2 regions of the Leptothrix sp. (in: b-proteobacteria) genome follow, and region 1 is predicted to be linked to the other one. Evidence: predicted binding sites of a transcription regulator. Region 1 holds the regulator's gene; the other holds the start of a gene.

Region 1 (8,807 bases):
ATCACCATCGCCGAAGACCGCGGCCTGATCCAGGCTCTCGGCCGCTGGGTGCTGCAGACCGCCTGCACGCAGCTGGCGGCCTGGGCCGGCGACCCGGTGCTGGGGCAGCTGACGCTGTCGGTCAACGTCAGCGCACGCGAGTTGCGCGACCCGCACTTCGTCGAGCAGGTCATCGACGTGCTCGACCGCACCGGCGCCACACCGGCGCGGCTCAAGCTCGAACTGACCGAAAGCATGATGCTCGACAACGTCGAGGACAGCATCGCCAAGATGCAGGCCATCAGGGCACGCGGCGTGGGCTTTGCGCTCGACGACTTCGGCACCGGCTACGCGTCGCTCACCTACCTGCGGCGCCTGCCGCTGGACCAGCTCAAGATCGACCGCTCCTTCGTGCGCGACGTCCCCACCGACGCCCACGACGCCGCCATCGCCCGCACCATCGTCAACCTCGGCAGCCACCTGGGCATGACGGTGGTGGCCGAAGGCGTCGAAACGCCCGACCAGCGCGACCGCCTCGCCGGCTTCGGCTGCCACGTCTTCCAGGGCTACCTGTTCGGCCGACCCGAGCCGGTGACGGAGTTGGTGCGGATGGCGCAGGGGGCACGGCAGGTGCAGAAAGCAGGCCGCTGAACCGCGCCCTGCCCGGTCTTCAGCGCCGGCTGGCCGCCTGAAAGAAGGCCCAGGCCTCCTCGGTGGCGGAAAGCGCCTGTGACGAGGGCGCTTTTCCTCGCCGCGTGACGCCTCCGCCCGGCCAGGAATGGCCGCCCGAGTCGGTCACGCACAGGTCGACGCGAACACCTGCGGCACACCGCGAATGCGTTTCACAGGAAGCCCCGGGCCAGGTCTTGCGCTGGACCTCGGACGCATCGCACCGATTGCGCGTCACCCAGCGGGAAACCGTCTCCGGCACCGAGGTGAAGTCGGTGACCTGGCCCGCGTCACGAAAGGCGTCCGGCCCTGCGCCCCCGCCGAAGAGCACATGCGTGTCATCGCGGGCATGAATGTGCAGCACCGCAAGCGGCCGGGCAGGCCGGCAGTCGCTGACGGCCTCGGTGCCCGCCACCGCCGCCACGGCCTGGAACACGTCAGCCATTTCGCAGGCCAGGCGATAAGCCATCATGGCGCCGTTGGACATGCCGGTGGCGAAGAGGCGCTGGCGGTCCACGCTCACCTGCTGCGCCACACGGTCCAGCAGCAATCGCACGAAACCCACGTCATCCACCTGCTGATCCCGGGCAGCGCCACAGCAGGCCCCGGCATTCCAGGTCGCCAGACGGCCGCCGGGAAACTTGCTGTAGCCCCCGGGAAAGACCACGGCGAAGCCTTCTTCATCGGCCTTGGAAATCCAGCCATAACGGCTGTCATCGGCCATGTATTGCGCGCTGCCACCGCCGCCGTGAAACGCAAACACGACCGGCACGGCACGAGCCGCGTCGTAACGGGGCGGCAGGTGGACCAGCGCGTGCCGCCGGTGGCCCGCGAACGAGACATCCAGCGCATGCGTGCCCGGACCCAGCGCGGGGGCGCTCACCTCCGCATTCGCCCGGCGCGTCTCCACGCGCTGCTTCCAACGCTCCCGCAGCGTTCCTGAAGCAGCCTCCTGGGCCGACAAGGGTGGGGCTGCCAGCAAGGCCAACCCGAGCGCGACCAGCCACCGGGGAAAAGTGTTCATGACAGGGATTGACGGAGTCCGGATACCGGCGGATTCGACCATGAATGCCCTGGCGCGAATCTCCCGCCCATTGACTCCGCGCAACAGCCCTCGCGCCTGCCGCTGAAGAATTCCTGGTCGCCCGATCGGCGGCAACGCCCTCCGCCCCGCACCAGGAAAAAGGACACCGGCATGAACATCAATTTGCTCTCTCTGGCCCAACAAGCATTGGGGGATGACTTCTCGAAGCTGGCCGGGTCATTTCTGGGCGAATCCCCCGGCGCCACCCAGTCCGCCCTGACCGCGCTGCTGCCGGCCGTGCTCGGCAGCATCGCCCAGAAGGGGGCGACGCCGCAGGGCGCGTCGGGGCTGATGTCGCTCATCAACGGGGCCCCTCTCGACACCCGCTCGCTCGGCGACCTCGCCGGGCTGCTGGGCGGCGGCGGTCAGGGCATGAGCGCCCTGCTGGCGGCGGGCAGCGGCAGCCTGGTGCCGGCCCTGCTCGGCGACAAGGGCGGTGCGCTCGCCAGCATGCTGTCATCGATGAGTGGCATCAAGGACTCGTCGGCCACCCGGCTGCTGGGCATGGTGGTGCCGCTGGCACTGACCTTCCTGAAGAAGTTCATCGGCGACAAGGGCCTCGACGCCAACGCGCTTTCCGCGCTGCTGGCCAGCCAGGGGCCCCAATTGCAAGGCGCCCTCGACAGCCGCATGAGCGGCGCACTGGGCTTTGCAAGCCCTGCAGCCTTCCTGGGCGGACTGGGCAGCCAGGCGCCCGAGGCCGCCAGACGCGCCGGCACAGCCGTAGCAGGCGGCGCGACTGCCGCCACGAGCGCAGCGACGGCCGCCACCAAATCCAGCATGGCGCGCTGGCTGCCCTGGGTGATCGGTGCGGGCGTGCTGGTGCTGTTGTGGGGCCTGCTGACCAACCGGTGGACCTCTCAGCCCGCCAGCACACCCGTCCTTTCAGCCCCTGCCACCGCACCGGCACCAGCCGCCGTCGCGCCAGCGTTGCTGGGCAAGATCTACTTCGACCTCGGCGCCGCCACGGTCAGCCCGGATGAGCGCACCAAGATCGACACCCTGGCCGCCCTGCTCCAGCAGGACAACACCCGGGTCACGATCACGGGCTACACCGACCCGACCGGCGACAAGGCCCAGAACGAAGCCCTCGCCAAGGCCCGCGCCCTGGCCGTCAGGGACGCCCTGAAAGCCGCCGGCATGGCCGAAACCCGCATCGAGATGAAGCCACCCGTCTTCGTGGAACTCGGCGGCCCGGAAGGGGCCGCCGAGGCGCGGCGGGTGGAGGTCAGCAGGCAGTGAGGGGGCCTGCAGGCCTGCCAAAAACAACAAAGCCTCGTCCAAAGAACGAGGCCGAGTGCTTGATTTGATTGGTAGGCCGTGTTGGACTTGAACCAACGACCAAAGGATTATGAGTCCTCTGCTCTAACCAACTGAGCTAACGGCCCTCAGGATCGACGCGCATTGTAGGTGGGCGAGTGGCGCGTTTTACGGCTTCTGGCTCAGGGCGTTGCCGACCAGGCGGGAGGTGATGTCAACGATCTGGATCATGCGGTCGTAGGCCATGCGGGTCGGGCCGATGACGCCCAGGGTGCCCACCACCTGGCCGTCGACTTCGTAGGGGGCCGAGACAACGGAGAGTTCTTCGATCGGCACGACGCCGCTTTCGCCGCCGATGTAGATGCGCACGCCTTCGGCGCGGCTGGAGCCGTCGAGCAGGCGCAGCAACTGGGTCTTCTGCTCGAACAGGTCGAACATCTTGCGCAGCGAGCCGAGGTCGCCGCCGAAGTCCTGCACGCCGAGCAGGTTGCGCTCGCCACTGACGATGACTTGTTCGGATTCTTCGGTGGCGACTTCGCTGCCGGCCTGTACTGCGGCCTGCATGAGCACGCCGATGTCGCCGCGCAGCGCGTCGACTTCGGTCTTGAGGCGCTCGCGCACGGCCTCGATGCTGAGGCCGGCGTAGTGGGCGTTGAGATAGTTGCTGGCCTCGATCAGCTGGCTCTGGGTGTAGTCGTGCGCGCTGTAGAGCACGCGGTTCTGCACGTCGCCATCGGGCGCGACCAGGATGAGCAGCACGCGGCGGTCGCCCAGGCGCAGGAACTCGATGTGGTGGAAGACGCCGGCCTTCTTGGGCGCGGTGATCACGCCGACGAACTGGCTCAGGCTGGAGAGCATCTGCGCGGCCTGGGCGATCACGCGCTTGGGCTGGTCGGGCATCAGCTGCTCGCGCAGCGAGTGGCCGCCGGCTTCCGCGGACTGCAGCGCCAACGGGCGGGCGGTGAGCATGCTGTCGACGAACAGGCGGTAGCCGCGCGCGGTGGGAATGCGACCGGCGCTGGTGTGCGGGCTGGCGATCAGGCCGAGCTCTTCCAGGTCGGACATCACGTTGCGGATGGTGGCGGGCGAGAGCTCCAGCCCGGCCGTCTTGGACAGCGTGCGCGAACCCACGGGCTGGCCGTCGGCGATATATCGCTCGACCAGGGTTTTGAGCAGCATCTTGGCGCGGTCATCCAGCATGGGCCGATTTTAGGTGGACGCTGCCGGCGCCCGAATCCCGGCCGATCGGGCGTGAATTGCGCCACGGTTGCGCCATATCGCTGTGGTGTAATTTCCTGCATGACCAGCCGTTTCCGCCACGCGGCGCTGGTGGGCAAATACCAGGCCCACGGCATGCGCCCGCTTCTAGAAGACATCGCCCACGTGCTGACGCGCCGCGGGCTGGAGGTGTCGGTGGAGGCCACCACCGCCTTGAACACCGGCATCACCGGCTACCCGGCACTGGAGGCCGATGAGCTGGGCCGCCAGTGCGACATCGCCATCGTGGTGGGCGGTGACGGCACCATGCTCGGCATTGCGCGCGACCTGGCCCGCTACGGCGTGCCGATGGTGGGCATCAACCAGGGCCGGCTGGGTTTCATCACCGATGTGCCGGTCGACGCCATGGCGCGCACGCTGAACGCGGTGCTGACGGGCGACTACGAGGAAGAACACCGCGCCATGCTCGAAGGCCGCGTGCTGCGCGACGGCGAGAGCATCTTCGAGGCCGTGGCCATGAACGACGTGGTGCTGCGCAGCGGTGCGACCGCGATGGTGGAGCTGCGGGTCGAGGTCGATGGCCAGTTCGTCGGCAACTTCCGCGCCGACGGGCTGATCCTGGCCTCGCCCACCGGCTCGACCGCGTACGCGCTGTCGGCGGGCGGGCCGATCCTGCACCCGGGCGTGGCCGGCCTGCTGATGGTGCCGATTGCGCCGCACATGCTCTCGAACCGGCCGATCGTGCTGCCGGACTCGGGCGAGGTCAGCATCCGCGTCGTCTCCGGGCGCGAGCCGGTGGTCAACTTCGACATGCAGTCGTTTGCCAGCCTGGTGCATGGCGACTGCATCAGCGTGCGGCGCTCGGCGCACCGGGTGCGCTTTTTGCACCCGCCCGGCTGGAACTACTACGCCACGCTGCGGCGCAAGCTGCACTGGAATGAAGGCGCGGTGTCCGGTGACAGCCCGTCCTGAAATCAGCCCTGAATCCTGTGAGCCATGCTGAAACGACTCTCGCTGCGTGACTTCGTCATCGTGACCACGCTCGAAGTGGAACTCGATGCCGGCTTCACCGTCCTGACCGGTGAGACCGGCGCGGGCAAATCGATCCTGATCGACGCGCTGCAACTCGCGCTCGGCGGCCGGGGCGATGCCGGCGTGGTGCGCGAAGGCGCCGCCCGCGCCGAAATCAGCGCCGAATTCGACGCCCTGCCGCCCAGCTTTCCCGCCTGGCTCGACGAGGCCGGCTTTGCGCCCAACGACACCCTGCTGCTGCGCCGCACCGTTGACGCGCAGGGCAAGAGCCGCGCCTGGATCAACGGCAGCAGCGCCACCATGGCGCAGGTCAAGGAGCTGGGCGAGCAGCTGGTCGACATCCACGGCCAGCACGCCTGGCAGAGCCTGACGCGGCCGGCCTCGGTGCGTGCGCTGCTCGACGCCTACGCCGGCCTGGACACCAGCGCGCTGGCGCAGGCCTGGGGCGCCTGGCGCGAACGACAGGCGCAGCTGGTGGCGGCGCAGCAGCGCGGCGGCGAGCTGGAGCGCGAACGCGAACGGCTGGCCTGGCAGATCGGCGAGCTGGCCAAGCTCACGCCCGGCGAGCACGAATGGCCCGAACTCAACGCCGAGCACCAGCGGCTGGCGCACGCACAAGCCATCATCGATGCCAGCCAGCAGGCGCTCGATGCGCTGAGCGAGGCCGAAATCAGCGCCAGCGGTCTGACCGACCACGCCATTGCCGCGCTGGGTGCCGTTGCCAGTTTTGATCCGACGCTGGCCGGCGTGCTGGAAGTGCTGCAAAGCGCCCAGGCGCAGCTGGCCGACGCAGCCCACAGCCTGAACGCCGGCCTGCGCCGCACGGAGCTGGAGCCCGAGCGGCTGGCCGAACTCGACCAGCGCCTGTCGGCCTGGATGAGCCTGGCGCGCCGCTACCGCCGCCAGCCCGAAGACCTGCCGGCGACGCTGGCGGGCTGGAAAGAAGAGTTGCGCGCGCTTGACGCGGCCACCGACCTCGACAGCCTGCACGCTGCCGCCCACGCCGCGCTGCAGACCTTCGAGCACGAGGCCGCGCAGGTCAGCGCCGCGCGCCAGGCTGCTGCGCCGCAACTGGCGCTGGCCGTGACGGCGGCGATGCAGCAGCTCGGCATGGCCGGCGGGCGTTTCGAGATCGCGCTCGAACCTGTGGCCGAGCCGCAGGCGCACGGGCGCGAATCGGCTGAATTCCTGGTTGCCGGCCACGCCGGCAGCACGCCGCGCCCGCTGGGCAAGGTGGCGTCGGGCGGCGAGCTGTCGCGCATTGCGCTCGCCATTGCCGTGACGACCAGCCAGGTGCGGCTGGCGCAGGGTGCGGCCAGCGGCACGCTGATCTTCGACGAGGTCGATTCCGGTGTCGGCGGCGCAGTGGCCGAAACCGTCGGCCGGCTGATGCAGCGCCTGGGTCACGACCGCCAGGTGCTGGCCGTCACCCATCTGGCGCAGGTGGCCGCGTGCGCCGACCAGCATCTGGTCGTCAGCAAGGCCAGCAGCGCCAGCGGCGTGCACAGCGACATCCACATGGTCAAGGCCGAGGCGCGGGTCAGCGAGATCGCCCGCATGCTCGGCGGCCAGCAACTCTCGGGCGCCAGCCTGGCGCATGCGCGCGAAATGCTGGCCGCCACCCCCCACGAACATCCGTCCAAACCTCTGCACGAGCCCAAGAACAGCCCCCATGACCGCCATCCAACACCTCGCCACTGAGCCCCAGGCTGCCACGCTCGCCATGGAACCGGTGGTGCTGATCTCGGGCATCTCGGGCTCGGGCAAGTCCGTGGCGCTCAATGCGCTCGAAGACGCCGGCTACTTCTGCGTCGACAACCTGCCCCCCGAGCTGCTGCGCGAATTTCTGCGGCTGCAGCGCGCCGCCGGCGTGCGCCGCATTGCCGTGGCCACCGACGTGCGCAACGCCAACGCCCTGCCGCTGCTGCTGCCACTGGCTGAAGCGCTGCGGCGCGAAGGCACGCCAGTGCTGACGCTGTTCCTGGAGTCGCGCACCGAGACGCTGGTGCGGCGCTTCTCCGAGACGCGCCGCCGCCATCCGCTGTCGGCGCAGGAAGGGCCAAAGGGCGCGTCGCGCTCGGCGCTGATCGACGCGATCGAGCAGGAACGCGGCCTGCTGAGCGACCTGCGCGAGGCCAGCACCGTGATCGACACCAGCGACCTGCGCCCGGCGCAGCTGCGCAGCTGGGTGCGGCAGCTGGTGGGCGCGGCGCATTCGACGCTGACGCTGGTGTTCGAGTCGTTTGCCTTCAAGCATGGCGTGCCGCGCGACGCCGACATGGTGTTCGACCTGCGCGTGCTGCCCAACCCGCATTACGTCAAGGAACTGCGGCCGCTCAACGGCCGTGACGCCGGCGTGATCGAGTTCCTGCAGGCGCAGCCCGAGGTGGGCGAGATGCTGGCGCAGATCGAGACCTTCCTGACCCGCTGGCTGCCCAGCTTCGACCAGGACCAGCGCAGCTACCTGACGGTGGCGGTGGGCTGCACCGGCGGCCAGCACCGCTCGGTCTATTGCGCCGAGCAGCTGGCGCAGCGCTTCCGCGAGCGCATTCCGACGCTGGTGCGACACCGCGAAATCGAGGCCAAGGAGGCCGACGCATCATGACCACCCCCGGCGCGACCCTCACCCCGGGCGCGCTGCTGCGCGACCTGCCGCTGTTTCCGCTCGGCACCGTGCTGTTTCCGCAAGGGCTGCTGGCGCTGCGGGTGTTCGAGGCGCGCTACCTCGACATGGTCAGCCACTGCCTGCGCCACGACGCGCTGTTCGGCGTGGTGACGCTGATCCAGGGCAACGAGACGCGCTCATCGACCGCTTCAAGTGCGAAGGAAAGCGCACGCTTCGAGACCCAAGGCTGCCTGGCGCGCATCCGCAGTTGCGACAGCGACCAGCCCGGCATCCTGCAGATCGACTGCGTCGGCACGCACCGCTTCGAGCTAAGCGAGCCACGCCAGCAAGCCGATGGCCTGTGGCAGGCCCAGGCGCTGGTGCTGGAAGACGACATGCCCACCGCGCTGACGCCCGAACTGCAGGCCAGCGCCGCCGCGCTGCAGCAGGCCATGGCGACGCTGGAGACGCAGGGTCATCAGCCCTTCATGGCACCGTATCAGCTCGATGACGCCGGCTGGGTCGCCAACCGCTGGTGCGAGATCCTGCCGATTCCGCTGCCCACCCGCCACAAGCTGATGGCGCTGCCCGACCCGCTGACGCGGCTGCAACTGGTGGACGGCTTTCTGCGCCGCCACGGCATTCTTTCGGACTGAGCGCCCAGGCCGAGAAGGCCGGATCAGCCCGCGTCCAGCAGCTTGCGCAGCGGCGCGGGCAGGCCCACATCGGCCAGTTCGGCGCGGCGCCACCAGCGGCCGGCGCCCAGGATCGGCTCCAGTTGCGCCGGAGCGCAGTGACGGTTGAGCGCGGTGCCGTCAGCGGGGTCCGCCAGATCGCCTTCAGCGGCCAGCAAGGCCGGCGCGTCCAGCTCGACGCGCAGCGGGTGCAACGTCCAGTCCAGGTGCGTCAGCACGTGCAGAAAGCCGGGCCGCTGCGTCAGCGCCGCCGGGCCGGGCTGCC
Region 2 (8,807 bases), on a different contig from region 1:
ACGCCATCCTGCACCTGCTGTACGCGCGCTTCTGGACCAAGGTCATGCGCGACCTGAAGCTGGTCAAGATCAACGAGCCCTTCACCAAGCTGCTGACGCAGGGCATGGTGCTCAAGGGCGCGTTTTTCCGCAAGCCCGAGGGCGGCGGCAAGAGCTACTTCTGGGAGCACGAGGTCAACGTGCTCACCAACGAGCACGGCGTGACCATCGGCGGCACGCTCAAGGCCGACGGCCTGCCGCTTGAATATGAGATGACGACGATGTCGAAGTCCAAGAGCAACGGCGTCGACCCGCAGGAACTCATCAACCAGTACGGCGCCGACACGGCCCGCCTGTTCGTGATGTTCGCGTCGCCGCCCGAGCAGACGCTGGAGTGGAACGACGCCGGCGTGGAGGGTGCACACCGCTTCATCAAGCGCGTGTGGGGCTTCGGCGCCAAGAACGAGGCGCTGCTCAAGGGCGCGGCTGACGTGGCAGGCGAGTTGCCGGCCGCTGCCAAGGCGCTGCGCCGCGAGGTGCACCTGGTGCTCAAGCAGATCAGCTTCGACTTCGAGCGCATGCAGTACAACACCGTGGTGTCGGGCGCGATGAAGCTGCTCAACGCGCTGGAGAGCTACAGGCACGAAGGCGATGCGGCTTCTGCTGCGGTGCTGCGCGAAGGCTATTCGGTGCTGCTGCGCGGCCTCTATCCGGCCTGCCCGCACCTGACCTGGAAGCTCTGGCACGACCTCGGCTACGCCGCCCAGCAGGGCGACCTGCTCGACGCACCGTGGCCGCAGGTGGTGGAAGCCGCGCTGGTGCAGGACGAGCTGGAGCTGGTGCTGCAGGTCAACGGCAAGACGCGCGGCTCGATCAAGGTGCCGGCCAGCGCCGACAAGGCCGCCATCGAAGCGGTGGCGGCCGCCAGCGCCGAGGTGGCCAAGTTCGCCGATGGCAAGCCGCCCAAGAAGATCATCGTCGTGCCGGGCCGGCTGGTGAACGTGGTCGTCTGAGCATGCAGCGCCGCAGCCTGATCACTTCTGCGTTGGGCGCGGTCGCTCTGGGCGTTTCAACGCTGGCGGGCTGCGGCTTCCAGCTGCGCCGCCCGCCCGAGCTGCAGCTCAAGCGCATCTACCTCGGTGGCTTCGACCGCTATTCGGTGCTGGCCGATGAGCTGCGCAGCCAGCTGCGTGCCAGCCCCGGCGTGGTGCTGACCGAGGCCGCGAGCCAGTCCGACCTGGTCTTGCGCGCGCTGGCCGACGTGCAGGAACAGGTTGCCGCCGCCTCCACCGCTGCGGGTCTGGTGACGGAAATGACGCTGCGCACCCGCTTCACTTTCGAAGTACGCAATGCCGGCGGCCAGCTGCTGATTGCGGCCAGCACGCTCAGTCTGAGCCGCGACATGAGCTATTCCGAAACGCGCGCGCTGGCCAAGGAGCAGGAAGCGCAGCTGATGTTCCGCGCCATGCAGCGCGACATTGCCAATCAGGTGCTGCGGCGTCTGGCGGCGTTGCCGGCGGTTCAGTCGGCCGTGTCGGCGGCCTCGGCAGCCTCGCGCTGAAGCGGCCGATGCAGATCCGCGCCGACCAACTCGCCGCCGCGCTGCAGCGTGGCCTGCGCCCGCTCTACGTCATCTACGGCGACGAGCCGCTGCTGGCGCAGGAGGCGGCCGACGCGGTGCGCGCCGCTGCCCGTGCTGCCGGCCACGCCGAGCGCAGCGTGCACACGGTGGCGGGCGCGCACTTCGACTGGTCGGGTCTGCTGGGCGAGGCCAGCGCGCTGAGCCTGTTTGCCGACAAGCGGCTGATCGAGATCCGCATTCCCGGCGGCAAGCCGGGCAAGGACGGTTCGGAGGCGCTGCAGCGCTACGTCGAGACGCTGGGCGACGACACCGTCACGCTGATCCTGCTGCCGCGGCTCGACCGCACCCAGCAGGGCAGCGCCTGGTTCACGGCGCTGGATGGCGCGGGTGTGAGCGTGCGGGTCGACCCGGTCGAGCGCCGCGCGCTGCCGCAGTGGCTGGCGCAGCGGCTGACGCAGCACGGCCTGCGCGTGCAGGACGGCGAGGCCGGGCAGCGCACGCTGGCGTTCTTTGCCGACCGCATCGAGGGCAATTTGCTGGCCGCGCATCAGGAAATCAGCAAGCTGGCGCTGCTGCATCCGCCGGGTGAGCTGAGCTTCGAGCAGGTCGAGTCGGCGGTGCTGAACGTGGCGCGCTATGACGTCTTCAAGCTCGGCGAGGCGGTGCTGGCCGCTCAGGTGAGCCGCGCGCTGCGCATGCTCGAAGGCCTGCGCGCCGAGGGCGAGGCCGCCGTGCTGGTGCACTGGACGCTGACCGAAGACCTGCGCGCGCTGCGCCGCGTGCAGCAGGCGCTGCAGCAGGGCCGGCCGATGGCGATGGCGCTGCGCGAGGCGCGCGTCTGGGGCCTGAAGGAAAAACTCTTCGAGCGTGTACTGCCGCAATTGGATGCCGCCGCGCTCGAGGCGCTGTTGCGCGACGCGCAGGTGTGCGACGGCATCGTCAAGGGCCTGCGCCACGAAGCCTGGCCGGGCGACGCCTGGCAGGCGCTGCAGCGGCTGATGCTGCAGGTGATGGAGGCGGTGGCCACGGCCACCACGCGGCGCGGCGGCACCTTGCCACCCCCGCTGGCCCTGCGCGCCTGATTGATCCGGCCCCCCTTGAAATGACGCGGACCGTTCCTATAATCTGTATTCGTTAGCACTCGCCTCAGGTGAGTGCTAGTGATTCCGGCCCGCCGGAATCGTGAATCAGAACAAGCGCTCGGATCCACCGGGCGTTTCGCCGACTCAAGCTCAACCCCTTCGTTAGGAGATGCCCCATGAAGCTTCGCCCCCTGCACGACCGCGTGATCGTCAAACGCCTCGAACAAGAAACCAAGACCGCCTCGGGCATCGTGATCCCCGACAACGCCGCCGAGAAGCCTGATCAGGGCGAAGTGCTGGCCGTCGGTCCTGGCAAGCGCAACGACAAGGGCGACTTCGTGGCCCTGAACGTGGCTGTGGGCGATCGCGTGCTGTTCGGCAAGTACAGCGGCCAGACCGTCAAGGTCGACGGCGACGAACTGCTCGTGATGCGCGAAGAAGACCTCTTCGCCGTGGTTTCGAAGTAATTCTTCGGCCACACCGCACACCCCACTGAACTGAATCCGGAGTCATACAACATGGCAGCAAAAGACGTTATTTTTGGCGCAGACGCGCGTCATCGCATGATCGAAGGCGTGAACATCCTGGCCAACGCGGTCAAGGTCACCCTGGGCCCCAAGGGTCGCAACGTGGTGCTTGAGCGCTCGTTCGGCGCCCCGACCGTGACCAAGGACGGTGTGTCCGTGGCCAAGGAAATCGAACTCAAGGACAAGCTGCAGAACATGGGCGCGCAGATGGTCAAGGAAGTCGCTTCCAAGACCTCTGACAACGCTGGCGACGGCACCACCACCGCCACCGTGCTGGCACAAGCCATCGTGCGCGAAGGCATGAAGTACGTGGCCGCCGGCATGAACCCGATGGACCTCAAGCGCGGCATCGACAAGGCGGTCACCGCCCTGGTCGCCCAGCTCAAGGCGGCTTCGAAGGCCACCACGACCACCAAGGAAATCAGCCAGGTCGGTTCGATCTCGGCCAACTCCGATGAGTCGATCGGCGAAATCATCGCCAAGGCGATGGACAAGGTCGGCAAGGAAGGCGTGATCACCGTTGAAGACGGCAAGTCGCTCGACAACGAGCTCGACATCGTCGAAGGCATGCAGTTCGACCGCGGCTACCTGTCGCCGTACTTCATCAACAACCCCGAAAAGCAATCCGCGATTCTGGACAACCCCTTCGTGCTGCTGTACGACAAGAAGGTGTCCAACATCCGTGACCTGCTGCCGACGCTGGAGCAAGTCGCCAAGGCCGGCCGCCCGCTGCTGATCGTGGCTGAAGACGTCGACGGCGAAGCGCTGGCGACGCTGGTGGTCAACACCATCCGCGGCATCCTGAAGGTCGTGGCCGTCAAGGCACCGGGCTTCGGCGACCGCCGCAAGGCCATGCTGGAAGACATCGCCATCCTGACGGGCGGCAAGGTCATTGCTGAAGAAGTCGGCATGGCGCTCGACAAGGTGACGCTGGCCGACCTCGGCCAAGCCAAGCGCATCGAAGTGGGCAAGGAAAACACCATCATCATCGACGGTGCCGGCTCCGAAAGCGACATCCAGGCGCGCGTCAAGCAGATCCGCATCCAGATCGAAGAAGCTTCGAGCGACTACGACCGCGAGAAGCTGCAAGAGCGCGTGGCCAAGCTGGCCGGCGGTGTGGCCGTCATCAAGGTCGGTGCTGCCACCGAAGTCGAGATGAAGGAAAAGAAGGCTCGCGTGGAAGACGCGCTGCACGCGACCCGTGCTGCCGTTGAAGAAGGCATCGTCGCTGGCGGCGGCGTGGCTCTGCTGCGTGCCCGCCAAGCGGCTGGCACCATCAAGGGCGACAACGCTGACCAGGACGCCGGCATCAAGCTGGTGCTCAAGGCCATCGAAGCGCCGCTGCGCGAGATCGTCGCCAACGCCGGTGGCGAGCCGAGCGTGGTCGTGAACGCGATCCTGGCCGGTTCGGGCAACTACGGCTTCAACGCCGCCAACGACACCTACGGCGACATGATCGAAATGGGCATCCTGGACCCGACCAAGGTGACGCGCACTGCACTGCAGAACGCCGCTTCGGTCTCCAGCTTGATGCTGACGACCGAGTGCATGGTTGCTGAGGCCCCCAAGGACGATGCACCGGGCGGCATGCCTGGCGGCATGGGTGACATGGGCGGCATGGGCGGCATGGGCATGTAATGCCCATGAGCTGAGCCTTCGGGCTCGGCGTCTGTCAGTCAAGAGGGGCCGCAGCGATGCGGCCCTTTTTTGTGGCTGGATCAATTGCTGTAGCATCGTGCTACACGCTTTTGGAGTTCGTCATGCCTGCTGCCGCTGCCCCGATTCGTCTTGATCGAGAACTCGATGCCTCCGCCCGCGAGGTCGCCCGGCTGATGAGTCGCAGCGTCGCCGAGCAAGTCAGCCACTGGGCGCGGCTGGGCCGGGAACTGGAGCGCAGTCCGGCCGTTTCCGTTGTTCAGGTCAAAGCGGTGCTTGCGGGCGCAGCCAGCTATGACCAGTTGCCCGCCGCAGCGCAGGCGGTGGTCCGCGCAGAGTGGCAGGAGCATCTTGATGCGGCGTTGGGTGAACTGGACTTTTCAGCCACTTTTGCGGCAGAAGGCCATCACTACGCTGAACTGGATGAGCACGGCCAGTTGCGGATCGTGAACTCGGGTGACCGCTGAGCCTCCCCGATGCCGGTACTCCACCTGCTGGTCGGCCCGAATGGATCGGGAAAAACGACGTTTTTCGAGCGAGTCCTCTCGCCCACCACGCACCTGCCGTTCATCAACGCTGATGTGCTGGCCCGCCAGCGTTGGCCCGGTGATGAAGAGTCGCACGGCCATGATGCCGCTGCGCTGGCGCAGCAGGCGCGTGATGTAGCCATCGCGCAAGGCATCTCGTTCGTGGCCGCGACTGTGTTCTCGCACCCCTCCAAGCTTGCGTTGGTGGCTCAGGCGCAGGCGGCGTCTTACCTTGTGACGCTGCATGTGATGCTCGTGCCGCTGGCCCTGTCTCTGGCCCGGGTTCAACTCCGGCATCAGCAGGGCGGGCACTCGGTGCCGTCCGACAAGGTGCGTGAGCGGTACGCGCGTCTGTGGGCGCTCGTCGCGCAGGCCATCACCTTGGCCGATACGGCCACCGTGTACGACAACAGCAGTGCCCGTCACCCGTATCGCTGCGCGGCCCGCTACGAGCAAGGGCGCTTGCTGGGGGTGGCGCAGTTTCCGCCCTGGTCGCCGCTGAAATAGCGTGGATGAAATGAAAGAAGGCGCCTGAGGCGCCTTCTGCTTGTGCGGGAACTAGGCCTGATCAACCGCGGCAGGAGCCGGGGAGGTACTTCGCGGGGATGGTGGTTACAGCGGTGCTCGTGCCGATGGCAGCGGTATTGCCGCACTTCCATTGAGCAACTGAACTGCCGAAGGTCGGCAGGCCCGTGCCTGCAGCGTTGGTCGGGACGAGCGACAGCGTCTTGGCGTCGATCGTGGTGTCGCCCGTGTTCTGGGCGGTGACCGTGATACCGCCGGCGGCGTCGGTGGCGATCGACGCGACGTACTTCGACGTCGACGCGGTGGACTCGCAGCCCCAGCCGCCGGCAGCGGGTGCCGTCGTTGCGGATTGGTAGACCTCCGTTACCGTGGTGCGGCAAGCCGAGGCCGCCAAGATCAGTTCGCTGAGCTTGGCACGCTTGGTGTAGTCCTGATAGGCAGGCAGAGCTACGGCGGCCAAGATACCAATGATCGCTACGACGATCATCAATTCGATCAGGGTAAAGCCACGTTGGATGGATTTCATGGTGAAGCTCGGTGAGGGAAGATTTGAAGAGGAGCCGTCAGGAGGCCCAGGTTTTAACCGCGGCAAGAGCCGGGAAGATACTTTGCGGCAATGGTTGTGCCGTCTGTAGATGATCCGCAGATCCACTTCGCCACTACACCACCAGCGGCAACTGCCGCATCGCTGGCGTCCAAAGGCTTCAGTGTGAGTACGCCGCCTGCGGTTCCATCGGCTTTGTTGTTGATGTTTTGACTGGTCACCTGGATGAGGCCGGCGGCCGTCGTTTCAATTTTGGCTACGTACTTCGATGTAGATGCTGTCGCTTCGCAACCCCATGCGTTGGCGCCTGGCAGAGTCGTCGCGGTTTGCACCGCTTCCGTGATCGTTGTGCGGCAAGCCGATGCGGCCAAGATGACCTCGGAGGTTTTCGCCCGCACCGTGTAATCCTGATACGCCGGCAACGCCACGGCGGCCAGGATGCCGATGATCGCTACGACGATCATTAATTCGATCAGGGTAAAACCTTGCTGTACACGCTTCATGACGAACTCCTTGGGTCAAGCTGGAAAGACTGGTGAACCTATCTCAGCAGCTTGCATGCCAGCCCGGCCGCTTGATATCACTCAACCACGGGAGTGAAATGATCACTTGAGGCATCTTTTCCTGTCGAAGCGTGCATGAAGCGATGAACAAGGTGACGGTTTTGGTCACTTGCCGACCGATGCCGTCGGTCCGAGGCCAGCCACTATGATGGCGTCCGCCCTTGAAGCCCGTGCCATGAACCCCTTGTCCGTCGGATTGATCCTTCCTGCCTTGCTGGCCGTCACGGTACCGCTGTTGCTGGCGCCCAGCGTGTCGCCCACCTCGACGTTCCTGAACCAGATCGTGGCCTTTTCCGGCTGTTGCTTCTGGTTGTGGGCTTGGGTTGGCAGCCCGGCCCGGCGCATGCCGAATGCGGCCGTGACAGGCGCGGGCCGTGTGATCGAGCCGGCGGCGCTGCGGCTGCTGGTGGCCGTGTTGCTGGTGATGGCGCTGTTGCAGGGCGTGAGCTTTGCGCCCATGGGTCAACGCTGGGTGCCGGTGATGTCGATGTTGTTGGCCGCGACGCTGGCCACGGCGGCGGGTGGCGCGGCGCAGCGCGGCGATGTCGCCAGTTTCTGGCGGCCGCTGATGGTGGCGCTGTTGCTGGCGGGCGTGCTGAGCGTGGGCGTGTCGGTGGTGCAGGTGTTCTTGCCCAGTTGGGCCGACGGCGTGCGAGTCGCTTTCCCGACGGCGCCGGGCCGCGCCATCGGCAACATGCGCCAGCCCAACCAACTCTCGACCCTGTTGATGTGGTCGTGTGCCGCTGCCGTCTGGCTGGCGGTGCATCGCCGCTGGCACTGGGGCGTGCTGGCGGCCGTGCTGGCGGCGCTGGTGCTGACGGTGGTGGCGACGGCCTCGCGCACCGGTACGGTGGGCGTGCTGATGCTGGCGCTGTGGGGTGCCGTCGACCGCCGCCTGCCTGGCCGCGTGCGGCTGCTGATGCTGGCCAGCCTGCCGGTCTATGTGCTGGGCTGGTGGGGGCTGGAGCAATGGGCCAACCACACCGGCATCATGTTTTATGGCGACGACCAGTTGCGCAAGACGCTGCATGGCGACGCCAGCAGCTCGCGCGGGCGCATCTGGGGCAACACGCTGGCGATGATCAGCGCGAACCCGTGGTTCGGCGTCGGGCCGGGGGCGTTCAACTTCAACTGGTCGATGTCGGTGTTTCCGGACCGGCCGGTGGCGTTCTTCGACCACTCGCACAACCTGGTGCTGCAACTGGCGGTGGAGTCGGGCGTGCCGCTGGCGCTGGGTGTGCTGTCCGCGCTGGGCCTGAGCCTGTGGCTGGCGCGCGGGGCCTTCAATCATCCGGATGATGCACGCGCCCGTCAGGCTCGGGCCGCCGGCTTCATGCTGGCGCTGGTGGCGGTGCACAGCCTGCTGGAATATCCGCTTTGGTACCTCTATTTCCTGCTGCCCACGGCGCTGCTGGCGGGCAGCCTGGTCGGGTTGGCGGTGCGGCATGAGGCGGATCCGCCGTCCCGTCTTGCCGCCAAGCCGCTGGTGGTGATGAGTCCCGGTCTGACGGCGCGGCTCTACAGCGCGGTGGCCGTGCTGGGCCTGGCCGGGTCCGCCTGGGCGCTGTACGAGTACTACACCGTGGCCGTGATCTTCGAGCCCGATCTGGCCATCGGCACGCCTGCGCCGCTGGCGCAGCGCATCGAGGTCGGCCAGCGCAGCGTGCTGTTCGGCCACCACGCCGACTACGCCCGGGTGACCATGGCGCCGCAGCCCGAAATGGAGTGGGCTGCCTTCCGCCGTCCGCTCCATCACCTGCTCGATACCCGGTTGATGACCGCCTACGCCCGCGCGCTGGCCGGCCGGGGCGACACCGAGCGC

The links. Region 1 encodes HrcA, which represses chaperone genes, less so after heat shock. Its sites were predicted from a motif close to TTAGCACTCNNNNNNNNNGAGTGCTAA; they were not measured.
Region 2: a site for HrcA is predicted at 2,696-2,722, ahead of groES (co-chaperone GroES). Genes of this name have one in related genera too.

Annotation. Positions count from the first base shown of each region.
Region 1 covers NZ_CBDFPH010000008.1:797,626-806,432, reverse strand. The annotation lists gene AC5IG3_RS13150 (putative bifunctional diguanylate cyclase/phosphodiesterase) at 1-630, shown strand, start outside; gene AC5IG3_RS13145 (extracellular catalytic domain type 1 short-chain-length polyhydroxyalkanoate depolymerase) at 650-1,672, opposite strand; gene AC5IG3_RS13140 (DUF937 domain-containing protein) at 1,844-2,974, shown strand; tRNA gene AC5IG3_RS13135 (tRNA-Ile) at 3,044-3,120, opposite strand; gene hrcA (heat-inducible transcriptional repressor HrcA) at 3,161-4,192, opposite strand; gene AC5IG3_RS13125 (NAD kinase) at 4,292-5,182, shown strand; gene recN (DNA repair protein RecN) at 5,207-6,943, shown strand; gene rapZ (RNase adapter RapZ) at 6,915-7,847, shown strand; gene AC5IG3_RS13110 (LON peptidase substrate-binding domain-containing protein) at 7,844-8,503, shown strand; gene mutY (A/G-specific adenine glycosylase) at 8,527-8,807, opposite strand, start outside.
Region 2 covers NZ_CBDFPH010000001.1:342,270-351,076, forward strand. The annotation lists gene leuS (leucine--tRNA ligase) at 1-992, shown strand, start outside; gene AC5IG3_RS01360 (LPS-assembly lipoprotein LptE) at 995-1,540, shown strand; gene holA (DNA polymerase III subunit delta) at 1,549-2,643, shown strand; gene groES (co-chaperone GroES) at 2,820-3,110, shown strand; gene groL (chaperonin GroEL) at 3,162-4,808, shown strand; gene AC5IG3_RS01380 (TA system antitoxin ParD family protein) at 4,931-5,293, shown strand; gene AC5IG3_RS01385 (ATPase) at 5,303-5,860, shown strand; gene AC5IG3_RS01390 (pilin) at 5,922-6,404, opposite strand; gene AC5IG3_RS01395 (pilin) at 6,458-6,925, opposite strand; gene AC5IG3_RS01400 (PglL family O-oligosaccharyltransferase) at 7,161-8,807, shown strand, end outside.